DNA from 3 places in the Polycladomyces subterraneus genome. Region 2 is predicted to be linked to each of the others. Evidence: predicted binding sites of a transcription regulator. Region 2 holds the regulator's gene; each other region holds the start of a gene.
What was found. Region 2 encodes LexA, which represses DNA repair genes until DNA is damaged. Its sites were predicted from a motif close to CGAACATATGTTCG; they were not measured.
Positions count from the first base shown of each region.

Region 1 (4,375 bases), on a different contig from region 2:
TCTGGTCTATGTCGGTATTGCGGAGAGAGGACGTCCTGCCCGTGCCTACCGGTTTACGTTCCGCGGATCCCGAGAGGACATCCGAGTCCGTGCTGCCAAGCAAATGCTCTTTCTCCTTCAGGAACGAATAAAGAAAGGTGAATTGACAACATGAAGTCATTTGAACGATTTGATTTGGATCCCGCCATTCTCAAGGGGATCCGTGAAATGGGATTTGAAGAACCCTCTCCAATTCAAGCCGCTTGTATCCCGGCTGTCTTGCGGGGAGAAGATGTGATTGGACAAGCACAGACGGGAACGGGAAAGACGGCGGCGTTCGGGATTCCCGTTTTGGAGCGGATCGACTCGCGACGTCGAGTGGTGCAAAGCCTGATTTTGGCGCCTACTCGGGAACTGGCCATACAAGTGTCCGAGGAATTGCGGAAAATCGGCCGACCGAAACGGGTTCGCACGTTGCCCATTTATGGGGGACAACCGATCGGACGGCAGATCAAAGCGCTGCAGCAAGGCGTTCACGTGGTGATCGGAACACCGGGACGGGTGTTGGATCATTTGCGGCGCGGCACCCTGAGCCTGGAACATGTCGAAATCATGGTGTTGGATGAAGCGGACGAAATGCTGGATATGGGCTTTATTGACGACATTGAAGCGGTGATGGAATATTTGCCGCAACATCGGCAATTGCTTCTTTTCTCCGCCACCATGCCGCCAGGTATTCGCAGCTTGTCGCAAAAATATATGCGCAAGCCCCGCTATATCACCGTCAATCGGGGCGAAGTGACAGTGCCGGCGATTGAGCAAGCCTACTATCGCGTGCTGGAGAGCGCAAAACTGGACGCGTTGTGCCGGATTTTGGATAGTGAGGATGTGGATCTGGCCATCATATTCTGCCGTACCAAAAAGAACGTCGATGAACTGGCAGAAAATCTGCAGGCCAGGGGCTATATGGCCGGAGGACTTCACGGCGACTTGGCTCAATCTCAGCGTGACCGAGTGATGAGCGCTTTCCGCAAAGGGGAGATTGAGCTTCTGGTAGCCACTGATGTTGCCGCGCGCGGGATCGATGTCGGTAGTGTTTCTCATGTGATCAACTACGACATTCCGCAGGACGTAGAAAGTTACGTTCACCGCATCGGCAGGACGGGCCGCGCAGGCCGGACCGGTATGGCGCTGACGCTCGTCACGCCGCGGGAGATGAAGCAGTTGCGCGCCATCGAAGAGGAGATCGGTCGGGGACTGGAATCGCGCGAACTGCCCACCTTGGAAGAAGTGGCGCAAAAACAGCAACGTGCCTGGATGGCTGAGGTGGAGGCGGTGATCGAATCAGGTGATGACCGTACGTTGTTTGAGGAGCTGTACCGCAAGCTGGTAACGCGGCACTCCCCGGAGACGATCGCCGTGGCCGCCTTGCAGCTGGCATTTGCTGACCGGTTCGCTACCGGTACCGATACGGCCTATGACTTCGGTGAAACGGGTGCGTCACCGGGGATGGTGCGATTCTTCATCAACGTGGGCAAAAACGTCAACATACGTCCGCAGGAACTGGCCAAGGTTATCTCGGAATATGCGGGCATTTCCAGTAAGGACGTGGGGCGGATCAACATCTACGATCGCTTTTCCTTTGTAGAAGTGCCGGAAGAGGCAGCGCCATTCGTATTTGAGGCGTTGCGCCAGTCCAAAATCAACGGCGCACGGGTCAACTTGGAACCGGCCCGTCCGCGTAACCGTTCATAACCCTGAAAAACACAACCCCGTCTCTGCGGACGGGGTTTGTTACTGGATCCCCAGTGCGATTTTGGCGTACCGGGACATGCGGTCCTTTGTCCATGGCGGATTCCAAACGATGTTGACCTCCACGTCCCGGACACCATCCACTTTTTTGACCGCCTCCGTCACTTGGCCATTGATCGTGCCAGCCAACGGACAGCCCATAGCGGTCAGCGTCATCGTGATTTTGACGTTGCCGTCATCGTCGATATCCACGCCGTATACGAGCCCTAGATTGACGATGTCGATGCCCAGTTCCGGGTCCTCGACCTCACCCAGGCGTTCCATGATCTCCTCTTTCATCCGTTCTTTATCCAATGATCATCACTCCCGATAGTCGAAGTTGTTTCTTTCCATTACTGTACCACAACTACGTATGCATCAAACCCGATCGAGGATAGCGAATAAATGTTCGCAAAATCTCTTGGCAAAGAATCCAAAACAATGTATGATGAGGATACGAGGCGAAACGAGACAAGGAGTGATACGATACATGTCCGACCGTCGTCAAGCGTTGGAAATGGCGTTGAGACAGATCGAAAAGCAGTTTGGCAAAGGCTCGATCATGCGGATGGGGGAAGCGGCCGCGACCCAGGTGGAGACGATCTCCAGCGGATCGATCGCGTTGGATATCGCGCTGGGAGTGGGTGGGTATCCCCGTGGACGGATCATTGAAGTATACGGACCGGAGTCTTCGGGGAAAACGACCGTGGCACTTCATGCGATCGCCGAAGTACAGCGTGTCGGGGGTCAAGCCGCGTTCATCGACGCTGAGCATGCACTGGACCCGGTGTACGCCCAAAAGCTGGGAGTCAACATCGATGAGTTGTTGCTGTCCCAGCCGGACACAGGAGAGCAGGCATTGGAGATCGCCGAGGCACTGGTGCGCAGCGGGGCGATCGATATAATTGTCATCGACTCGGTGGCCGCGTTGGTCCCCAAAGCGGAAATTGAAGGAGAGATGGGGGACTCTCATGTTGGTCTGCAGGCACGCCTGATGTCGCAAGCACTGCGGAAGCTGTCCGGGGCGATCAGCAAATCAAAGACGATCGCGATTTTCATCAACCAGATTCGGGAAAAAGTAGGGGTTATGTTCGGCAACCCGGAAACCACTCCCGGCGGTCGGGCATTGAAATTTTACTCCAGTATCCGCCTGGAAGTGCGTCGTGCGGAAACGATCAAGCAAGGAAACGAGATGGTGGGCAGCCGCACCAAGATCAAAGTGGTGAAAAACAAGGTGGCTCCGCCGTTCAAGCAAGCGGACGTGGACATCATGTACGGCGAAGGCATCTCCAAAGAGGGCAGCATTCTGGACATCGCCACCGAGTTGGACATCATCAACAAGAGCGGCGCTTGGTATTCGTTTGAGGGTGAGCGTCTGGGACAGGGCCGGGAAAACGCGAAACAGTTCCTCAAAGAAAACGCGGAGTTGTGCGCCCGAATCGAAGCCAGCATCCGTGCTCACTTCGGCTTGGCTGAACCGAAAAAATCCGAAGAGGCCCAGGAGTCCGGAGAACAAGCCGAGCAACTGGAGCTCGAAGCCTGACCGTACCGTGGTCTGACCATCTGCAAAGGCGGGAAAAGACATGAAACAGGAGCCGGGCACCATCATCCGGATTGAGCGGCAACCGGGAACAACGGCTCGATACCGTGTGATTATCGAGGGTTGCGAGCCGGTTTCCGTACATGAGGACGTTTTGGTCAAGATGCGGTTGACCAAGGGGCGTCGGGTGGACCCGGTTGAGATTGATGCTGTTTTGGAAGAGGAAGAACGAAACAAAGTGTGGCAGGCTGCGCTCAAGTATTTGCAATACAAACCGCGTACGGCTCTGGAAGTGGAGCGTTATCTCATCGGAAAGGGGTTTGCTGCCCCGCATGTGCGGGCGGCGATGGACAAGCTCAATCGTTACGGTTATATCGATGACCGCCGGTTTGCCGCCGCCTGGGTGGAACAACGACGCGGAAATGGTCGCGGCCGTTTGCTGTTGCGAAAAGAATTGGAGCAAAAGGGGATTGCCGCCGACATCATCGACGAGGTGTTGGCGGAGGTTCCCGAAGAAGCGGATCAGGAGTTGGCGAGATCGCTGGCGGAAAAACGATATGAGCGGCTGCGCCGGTATCCGTGGCCGACCGTGGAACGACGGTTGGGCCATTATTTGTTGCGCAGGGGTTTTCCGCAATCGCTCGTCTACTCCATCCTGCAAAGCTATCGCGAACGTCATCGGGATTCATAGTGAGAGGGGATGAGATCGGATGCGGCTGTTGTATTTGACAGACACGCATATCAGGGGTACGTCACCCCGCAGCCGCACGGACGACTTTCCGACAGCCATGCGTCGCAAGCTGGAAGAAGTGATCCAGCTGGCGCATGACCGCCAAGTGGATGCAGTCTTACACGGTGGCGACTTTTTTGACCGTCCCGATCTATCCCCGGCGGTCGTTCGTGAATTCGCCTCCCTGTTTCGCCGGTTGAAGGTGCCGCTGTATACGATCGCTGGGAATCATGACATTTACGGGCATAATCCAGATACGGTCGATCGATCGATGCTGGGGTTGTTGGATGCCTTCGGCGTCATCCGCCTGCTTCGACCGGGGGAAACGGTCAAGC
Region 1 covers NZ_JANRHH010000038.1:12,303-16,677, reverse strand. The annotation lists gene NWF35_RS10955 (competence/damage-inducible protein A) at 1-154, shown strand, start outside; gene NWF35_RS10950 (DEAD/DEAH box helicase) at 151-1,734, shown strand; gene NWF35_RS10945 (metal-sulfur cluster assembly factor) at 1,774-2,070, opposite strand; gene recA (recombinase RecA) at 2,261-3,313, shown strand; gene NWF35_RS10935 (regulatory protein RecX) at 3,354-4,001, shown strand; gene NWF35_RS10930 (metallophosphoesterase family protein) at 4,021-4,375, shown strand, end outside.
Region 1: a site for LexA is predicted at 2,169-2,182, ahead of recA (recombinase RecA). Genes of this name have one in related genera too.

Region 2 (4,375 bases):
CGCCCATGATAATCTTTTCTCGAGGGATCTTAGAAACAGCATAATTCACGACTTTGCGAACCTGAGGGATCGGAGAGACTGCCATCGGAGGTCCGCCAGTCCAACCCCATTCATAGGTCATCAGAATGACGAAATCCGCTATTTTGCCATGGAAGGCATAATCATGGGCACCATGCCAAGGGCCTGCCTGGTTGTCACTCGATTTTGGGGCCAGAGCGGTGGATACCAGAAATCCTTCTTTTTTGACCTGTGGCAACAGAGTCGCCAAAAAGCCATTGTACAGCTGCCGATCTTTTTCACGGATATGTTCAAAGTCTACGTTAAGGGCACGGTAACCTTTTTGCTTCATGACACGGATTACGTTATGAATCAGCCGTCGAGAAGCCATGGGATCGGTAAAGATCCGGTGAGCGATATCCGGCTGGAAATTTCCTGATGCAAAATTGGTGATCACTAACATCGGGGCAGCATGGTTCCGCTTGGTAGCTGCCAAAGGAGAGGCATCATTTAAAGGAATCAAGTCTCCATTAGGTTGAACACGGTAACTGAAAAAACCGATGTAAGTCAAATTTCGTGCAGCCTCATTGACATCGGAAACGGCTTGTGCGGGGTTTACCGGTTCCAAAAAGCCGATGGACTCAATGTGGGGTTTGGCTGCGTTGGTGGGGAGATTGTTTTCCCCTCTTTTATCAGGGAGTACCCTGCCTCTGCTTTTCATTGGTACTGTTTCCGGATGAGCATTCCAATAGCTAAGCTGCTTGGGACGAGGATTTACATCTTGGCTTTGTTTGGCTGTGTTGCATCCCGCCAATAGTAGGACCAATGCGATGAAGATCATATACACTTTTTTCATCTGTATCACCCATTTTGGTTTGTTCGAATATCATGCTTTTCTTATTCTCGTCTTTTTATGCATGGTTTCTGGCATGATGTTGGGGTGTGTGTTTGTATACTCCAGGGCGTTTACCCATCTTGTCATGCCATGTTGGGGAGGATATCGGCAATAAAACCCTTCAGATCACGAAAGTCCCAAAATAGAAAAATATCTGGTTTTGAATAACTGACACACACATGGTTAGGATAAACGTCAAACAAAATGAAGGTGGTCTACGTGAAGAAAATATTTATTATTTTGATATCTTGTTTTTTGATCGTCTCTCTTCCTATGCATTTGGTCTATGGCAATGAGAAAACTGGATGCAAAGTCCTTGAACAAATTTTTGGTACTAAAGCAAAAGCAGAAAAAGGGGTTTGTAAGGTAGAAATTCCGCGTAATATCCCTATTACTTTCAGGGGGATCAAACTCTCACCAGAAACAATGGAATTGGAGTTTATCGCTACATTTGAACAAACAAATGGGAAAACAGTGGTGACGGGTGAGTTTTCTCTACTTGAAAGCGAAGTTACTCCTGTATTGGATACGTTACGTAAAGGAAACCTAGAGATTTCTGCAATACACAATCACTGGATTTATGAAAAACCACGCATCATTTATTTGCATTTCCAGGGAGTCGGAGATATGAGGAATCTTGCCCAGACAGTGAAAGCAGCTATTCAAACGACCAAATCGTAGTCAGCTGAGCCATTGTTTTACAAACTTACTTCATTTCATCCGCTTCGAAACGGACCACAGCGCGGGCAAGCATCGAAATTGGGGTAAAAACTTGAGGCTGTATCCGAATCCATAAACAAACCCAGCGGTATTAACGCTGGGTTTGTCTCAATAGTCTTAGCCTCTGCTTTGACCTCTCAATGAATTTCCCGGAATACCCCGATTACTTTCCCCAAAATACTGACACTTGTCAGGCGAATCGGTTCCATCTCATCGTTTTCCGGTTGCAGGCGGATATGATCCTTTTCTTTATAGAACCGTTTTACGGTGGCTTCCCCGTCTTGGGTCATCGCCACGACGATATCCCCGTTTTCGGCGGTGTTCTGCTGACGCACCACCACATGGTCACCATCAAGAATGCCGGCGTTGATCATACTGTTTCCGTGAACGGACAAGACAAACGCCCGTTCTGCATTGCCAACCAGGCGACGAGGGAGAGGGAGGTATTCTTCCACATTTTCGATGGCAGTGATGGGTTCCCCCGCGGTGACTTTCCCGACCAGTGGTACCAATACGGTATCAGAGGAGCGTACCGTGTCCTCCAGATCCCTGCGATCCAAAAGTTCGATTGCCCTCGGTTTGGTGGGATCGCGTCGGATAAACCCCTTCTTTTCCAAACGGGCAAGATGACCGTGTACCGTCGAGCTGGATGCCAAGCCGACTGCTTCCCCGATTTCGCGAACAGACGGCGGATAGCCCCTCTCTTTGACCGATTTCTTTATGTAGTCCAAAATTGCCTTTTGCCGCGAGGAGAGTCGCGTTGTCATCACCCTCAACTCCTAGTCGATGATGTTTCCATTTTCTCCAGTATACACGAAACTGCTCCAAAGAACAAACATCAGTTCCCCGGAATGTGTGTTCCGGAGAACAAATTATCGTCAATTTGCACCTCCACCACTTACTTGCGTCCCTTTTGGCAATCTCTTTGGTGAGCAGCAAGACGGTACTGGGGTATCCGTCATGCTATGGGGACCGCGGAGATAGGGGCTCGGCGTTTTTTTCTTTCTGATCTATTTATTATTCATTTATTATTGTGGTTACAAATAACATTTCAGATGATATGATGTAGAAAGAGTAGGAATCGATGAAATCTTTACTACAAAAGTGATTTCAACAAACTGAATAATATTACATACAGGTTTGCAATACAAACTTAAAAGGAGATTTATATGCGCTGCAAACTTATTTCTTTCCTCCTAACCGCCAAACGAGCCACATATGCCGCTCAAGGAGACGATGCTTCCGTCCCGGCACAGCTACCAGGGGCCAAACAATTGGAATACCGGGAGGGTCCTTATTTCTATCGGGATATCTATTTCGGGATGGAGATGTTTACGGGGATGGAGACGGTATATCATTTGGACCAACCCCTATGGGCCATGAGTTATGGGGGAGGAGTGATCAATATCGGTGATCGGGAGCAGATTCGTTCCATCTATGCATTTTTGCGTGAAGCGCTGCGCTTGGGATCGGAGGAAGCGCCTTATCGGGGACCGGACTTCTGGAAAAAAGGGCCGTTTACCTATATGAATCATTGGGAGGGCACATGGGAACGGTTTTACGGGTATGAGGAAATCCACTTGAAAGATACAAAAGTGTATGAATTGCGTTATCAGGGTGGTTTATTGAGTTAAGCTAGGAGGAGTTTGAATGGGGATATCCAATGGATCTCATTCGTTTTTTCCTCACTGCGCGTAATCGCAACACCTGGCCTATCCGTAACATTACTGATCACGACAAGTATGCGGTGGGGGAAAAGGGTTGCATTTTGGATGATTCCGGGCATTTTAGGTAATTTTACGGCAGTGACTGATATCCTTTTTGTAGGGGTCCCTATTGCTTGTCTTCCCCACCCTTTAAACTGGTTGGCGCAACCTATTATAATCAAACTGGTTTGTGTTATAAACTATTCAACACCATATTTGACTAGATTCAAATGACTGATATAGTAACTGCCCGTTTGCCTAGTGGGGAATCGCCGATTTTTCCCGACCGTTTCATAAAAAATGCCCTCATTTGGGTATATGCGCTTTTTTTAGTTAGGAGATACTATCGATTCAAAAAAAGATCAAAACCACTGAAATCACCTCTTATCTGGACTACGTTTATGTAGTTCTTCAAGCAATTTCTTCAGCATCTCGCGTTCCTCTTTTGCAATCGCCAGTTCTTCTTTGACCAGCGCTAATTCATCCATCACCGCATCATGTGTTTCGTTCAAAATTTGCTCCTGCTTTTCTCCAGCCTTTCGGGATACGTAACCTAAAACAGGTAGTGCAACACCTTGAAAGAAGACGGTTACCCAAAACATGAGCCACGCTTGAACACCTTCCGGTCTTTGAAAAAAAAGAGTTGCAAGAATGGCAATCGAAATAAGATAGAAACACCCCATGGTTGAGAGCCAGTAAGCGAGTTTATCCCCCAACCAATCGTTAAAACGTTTCATCATCACCATCACTCCTTTAAGGGGTAACGGATTCAAATACGAACTATGTGCGGCGGTAAGCGGAATGCTTCTCTCACCTAAACGTATGCCACACCTTCTATTTTTGTGCGAGTATGAGATGTTTGTTTCAGTTCGGAGAGATTCAAATAAATGGAAATTTGTTGTGGGTTACACGAAAAAAAGTCCTTCTATTTTCCCGTATAAGCGACCTTTTTTATATCGGGAATACAATTGGTCCAAAAAGGATCAAAATCGCTAAAATCGCCCCATATTCGCTCTATGAGCGTATGTAATATTTATCCAATTAGAGGCGTGCGAAC
Region 2 covers NZ_JANRHH010000021.1:13,043-17,417, reverse strand. The annotation lists gene NWF35_RS04865 (glycosyl hydrolase family 18 protein) at 1-853, opposite strand, end outside; gene NWF35_RS04860 (DUF1259 domain-containing protein) at 1,112-1,573, shown strand; gene lexA (transcriptional repressor LexA) at 1,750-2,379, opposite strand; gene NWF35_RS04850 (DUF5680 domain-containing protein) at 2,782-3,246, shown strand; gene NWF35_RS04845 (hypothetical protein) at 3,696-4,058, opposite strand.

Region 3 (4,375 bases), on a different contig from region 2:
ATCCAACGCCATCACGCGACCGTCTGCCGTCGTGACGAGCGGGTTGATTTCTGCCAGCGAACAATCTTTATCGACGAACGCTTGGTACAAGCCCATCATGAACTTGACAGCCTGGTTCACCCGATCGCGGGGGATGTTGATCGCATAAGCGAGACGACGGGCTTGGAACGGCAGCAAGCCAACAGCCGGATCGATCGTTTCCTTGAAGATTTTTTCCGGTGTTTTGGCCGCCACTTCTTCAATCTCTGTTCCACCTTCTTCGGAAGCCATCATCGTCACGCGACCTTTGGAACGGTCCACGACCATGCCGACGTAGTATTCTTTCTCGATTTTGCATCCTTCTTCGATGAGGAGGCGCTTCACTTCTTTTCCTTCCGGGCCGGTTTGGTGGGTGACAAGCACTTTGCCCAGCAATTCCTCCGCATACGCGCGTACTTCATCCAAACTGCGCGCCAGCTTCACTCCACCCGCTTTACCGCGGCCGCCGGCGTGAATTTGCGCTTTGACCACCCACAGATCGCCGCCCAACGCCCGGGCCGCTTCCACCGCTTCCTCCGGGGTGAAAGCGACTCGCCCGTTCGGCACCGCAACCCCGTACTGTTTCAGCACCTCTTTGCCCTGGTACTCATGTACGTTCATGCTCCATCCCCCTATCCTGGTGTTCTCCCCCGTCGCGATCGGTTTGCGCAGGTTGTCTGGGAGAAACGACTTCCAATAATCAGTTCATTTCAAACAATCAAACAGCAGAAAGAAACCGAAAGCGCTTCTTCCGGCACTATTGCAAGTATAGCGTAAGCGCTCGGGATTGCCAACCGCCCGGCACGCAACAAAAACAGAGGGCGCGACATCCTGACTCGGCCCTCTTACTCCCGCCACGCGCGGGACATTAACCCTTGACGAAATAGCTGATGATACCGGCGATCAAGGCGATCCCCATAAAAAAGGCAATAGAGACACCTGAGCCGACCATCATGTCGAGCAAATCATTTTCTTGGTTCTCGTCGGGACGCGGTTGCATATGGGAAGCCATGGTTTGAACCTCCTGTCTGTTTGCCCATGCTATTTGTTCGCATGGAAGCGTTACCTCATCATCCACTCATCAGTATAGCACGGTTTCACCGCTTTCGGAAACCTTCTTCGTGCGGTCGACCTTTTGCTTCACTCCTCCACCGAGCGGACATCGACCAGACGATTCAGCGGTACCCGTATCCTGCCTTCTGCTTCGCACACTTCGATCCATCCCTGTTCGGGACGAATCCGCCCGACGCGGCCTTGGACGACATAGGGGCCATCAGGATGGAAAATGGTCCAGCACAGTGTCCGACCTTCCCTCATGGCTTTGGATACCAACCGGTCGATCTCTTCCCATCGCTGTTCGTCCAATACGGGGGGAGTATGCCGTTCCCGTTTTCTTTCACGGTACAACGCTGCATGTTCCGGAAGAAACATCCGGTGTCCCTCCCACAGTTTATTGCCGCGATCCATGCCGCCGCTCCCCCCTCTGTGCGGCCAAAATATGATCCCGCCGGAAAGTACGCACGGCTTGTCGTTCATAACAATAAGCTTGGACCGTTTCTGCCGTCATCCGGTAAATCCGTATCTGTCGTTGAGTGATCGCACCCGCTCGATTGTCCATGTAAATGATCTCTACCGGTTCATTTCTACGAACCGCCTGTTGAAGCACGATGTCCACCATAACCCTACACCTCGATGTGGAACATACGACAGAACGTTTGTTCTTATTATATGCACCACCCATCCTATGATACAATCTCCAATTTATCCCATGAAAATGGATGAAAAATTTGTGTGCCGGTGATATTGAAAATAACCTTTCCAAAAGGAGGTCTGGTGATGTCACCAAGACGTTTTTGGCTGTATTTGGTGTTAGTCCTATTCTTGACAGGTGCCGTCTATATAGGGGAAGCGCCGTTTGTGGCGCGCGACGCTTCTGCCGGCCAACCGACCACGACATCAGAAAAAACGTTTTATATGGTAACAGGTGAAGTCAAGGGTCGATACCAAGGCAAAAAGTTGGAAGCATACCGGTGGGACCCCGGTATGATCGTGGTTCACCAGGGGGATCGCGTTCATCTGGTCATTCGGGGCGTCAGCGGCAAAGAACATCCGTTTTCCATCCAAGGATACCACGTACGCGGCAATGTCAGACAGGGACAAATCACGCGTGTCTCCTTTACAGCGAACAAACCCGGTACGTTTCAACTGATATGCCACACTCATCCCACCGCTGAAACCAATGGTCCCATGATCGGGTATATCGTCGTTTTGCCGCGTGGAACGAAATGAAGACCAAAAGGCGTGATTTTCCGCTGAATCGGTGGAAAAACACGCCTGTTTTATCCGCATATCAAACACACTTCTCATGAACCCCTATTTCCTCCTGGATCTTAAATTGTACCTTGACAATGCACTCATCATGCGGTAAATGAAATATATACTCCGTTATAATCTATTTATGGAGTGTATGTTTCAAATGAGGTGACAATAATGGAAAACAGTTCATTCCTCCGCAAGACTGCTCGTTCTGCCCAAATATATCGTGAGGCGGCCCGGTGGATACCGGGTGGAGTAACAGCCAACATCAAATACTTCGATCCCTACCCCATCGTCATGGACTCAGCCTCCGGCACTTACCTGTACGATGTTGACGGCAATCAGTATATCGATTACAACCTATGTTACGGAGCGCTCATTTTGGGGCACGGGAATCAAAGCGTTATCGATGCCATCAACCAGGCATTCGCCCGAATCGGTACTCCGATCTTCGGAACTCCCCATCGCTTGGAAACGGAGATGGCCCGCGTATTGGTCGACATGTATCCCGGGATCGAAAAGGTTCGCTTCACCAATTCAGGATTGGAAGCCACATTGCTGGCTATTCGTTTGGCCATGGCGTGGACCGGGAGAAAAAAGTTGGCCAAATTTGAAGGTCACTATCATGGCAGTTATGATCAAGTGCTGATCAGCGTAAACCCCCAACAACGAAATCTCGAACGGCATCCGGTAAAAACGCTAGATTCCCTCGGTCTGCCTGATTATTACGCAGAAAATATCGTGGTCCTTCCATTTAATGAATGGGACCAAACAGAAGAAATCCTCCATCAACATCGTCATGAAATCGCCGCTGTGATCATGGAACCCATCCAAGGAGGATTTATTCCACCAGATGAAACTTTCCTGAAAAGGTTACGGGAACTCACACACCAATATGGGATGGTACTGATATTTGACGAGGTGAAGACAGGATTTCGCACCGGATTGTCAGGAGCACAAGGAATATACGGAGTGGTCCCCGATTTGACCGCCCTCGGAAAAGTGTTGGGAGGCGGTTTTCCTGTCGGAGCTGTCGGAGGTTGGGAGGAAGTGATGGAATTATGTTCACCCGCCAGTGGAGTGGACATTCTGACGACTGAACAGCAACCGCCGTCTCTTGGTCAGGACCAACCCTTATTTCACAGTGGCACTTATAACGGTCATCCAATTGTCCTCACCGCAGGATTGGCCACGATCCAAGTACTTCGAAAACCCGGCGTCTATCCGCAATTGGAGGCAACCACGACACAACTGCGCAACGGAATGGAGGAAATCTTGAACCGCTATGGGATCGCATGTCAGACCGTCGGCGTGGGCAGCATTTTCAATCTGGTGCTATCGGATCTGCCTGTCCGCCGTATCCAGGATGTCTTGGAGTCGAATCTGACCTTGCGGAGGAAATTGGACACCCAGTTGTTAAACCAAGGAATTTTCATCAAACCGCTCAATCGTTTCTCTCTATCAACGGCTCATACCCCCGAAGTGATTGATGAAACACTGGAACGATTTGAGCTTGCCGTCAAAAGTCTGGTGAGAAAGTAGGGATACCCGTGTCCGACAAGCATGACGTTTTTCAAAGAATACGGGAGAAAATCAGCCGGATGAGCAAAGCACAACGGCAAATTGCAGCTTATATCGAGGGACACCCGGATACCGTACCGTTTTTGACTACGGCCCAATTGGCCAAACAAGCAGGTGTGGGCGAAGCGACCGTCATCCGCTTCGCTACCACCCTCGGATTTGCGGGATTTACGGAAATGCAACGCAGTTTGCAAGAGCAGCTTCGCAAACGCGTCACAACGGTCGAGCGGTTGGACTTGGCGGAAGAACTGTACTCCGAAGAACAACGCATCGCCTATGAAGTTTTGTCCGATGATCTGTCCAATTTGAAACAAACCATTCAGATGTTAGACCCCGACATGTTCGGCAAAGCCGTTCAACAGATACACCAAGCCAAATCCGTCACCATCATCGCATTCCGCAGCTCCCATGCTTTGGGTTCATTTCTGGCGTTTTACCTGCATTTGCTGAAGAAAAACAC
Region 3 covers NZ_JANRHH010000038.1:85,062-89,436, forward strand. The annotation lists gene sucC (ADP-forming succinate--CoA ligase subunit beta) at 1-639, opposite strand, end outside; gene NWF35_RS11270 (hypothetical protein) at 887-1,030, opposite strand; gene NWF35_RS11275 (YolD-like family protein) at 1,159-1,485, opposite strand; gene NWF35_RS11280 (WYL domain-containing protein) at 1,469-1,696, opposite strand; gene NWF35_RS11285 (cupredoxin domain-containing protein) at 1,855-2,307, shown strand; gene NWF35_RS11290 (aspartate aminotransferase family protein) at 2,509-3,876, shown strand; gene NWF35_RS11295 (MurR/RpiR family transcriptional regulator) at 3,885-4,375, shown strand, end outside.
Region 3: a site for LexA is predicted at 1,727-1,740, ahead of NWF35_RS11280 (WYL domain-containing protein). Genes of this name have one in related genera too.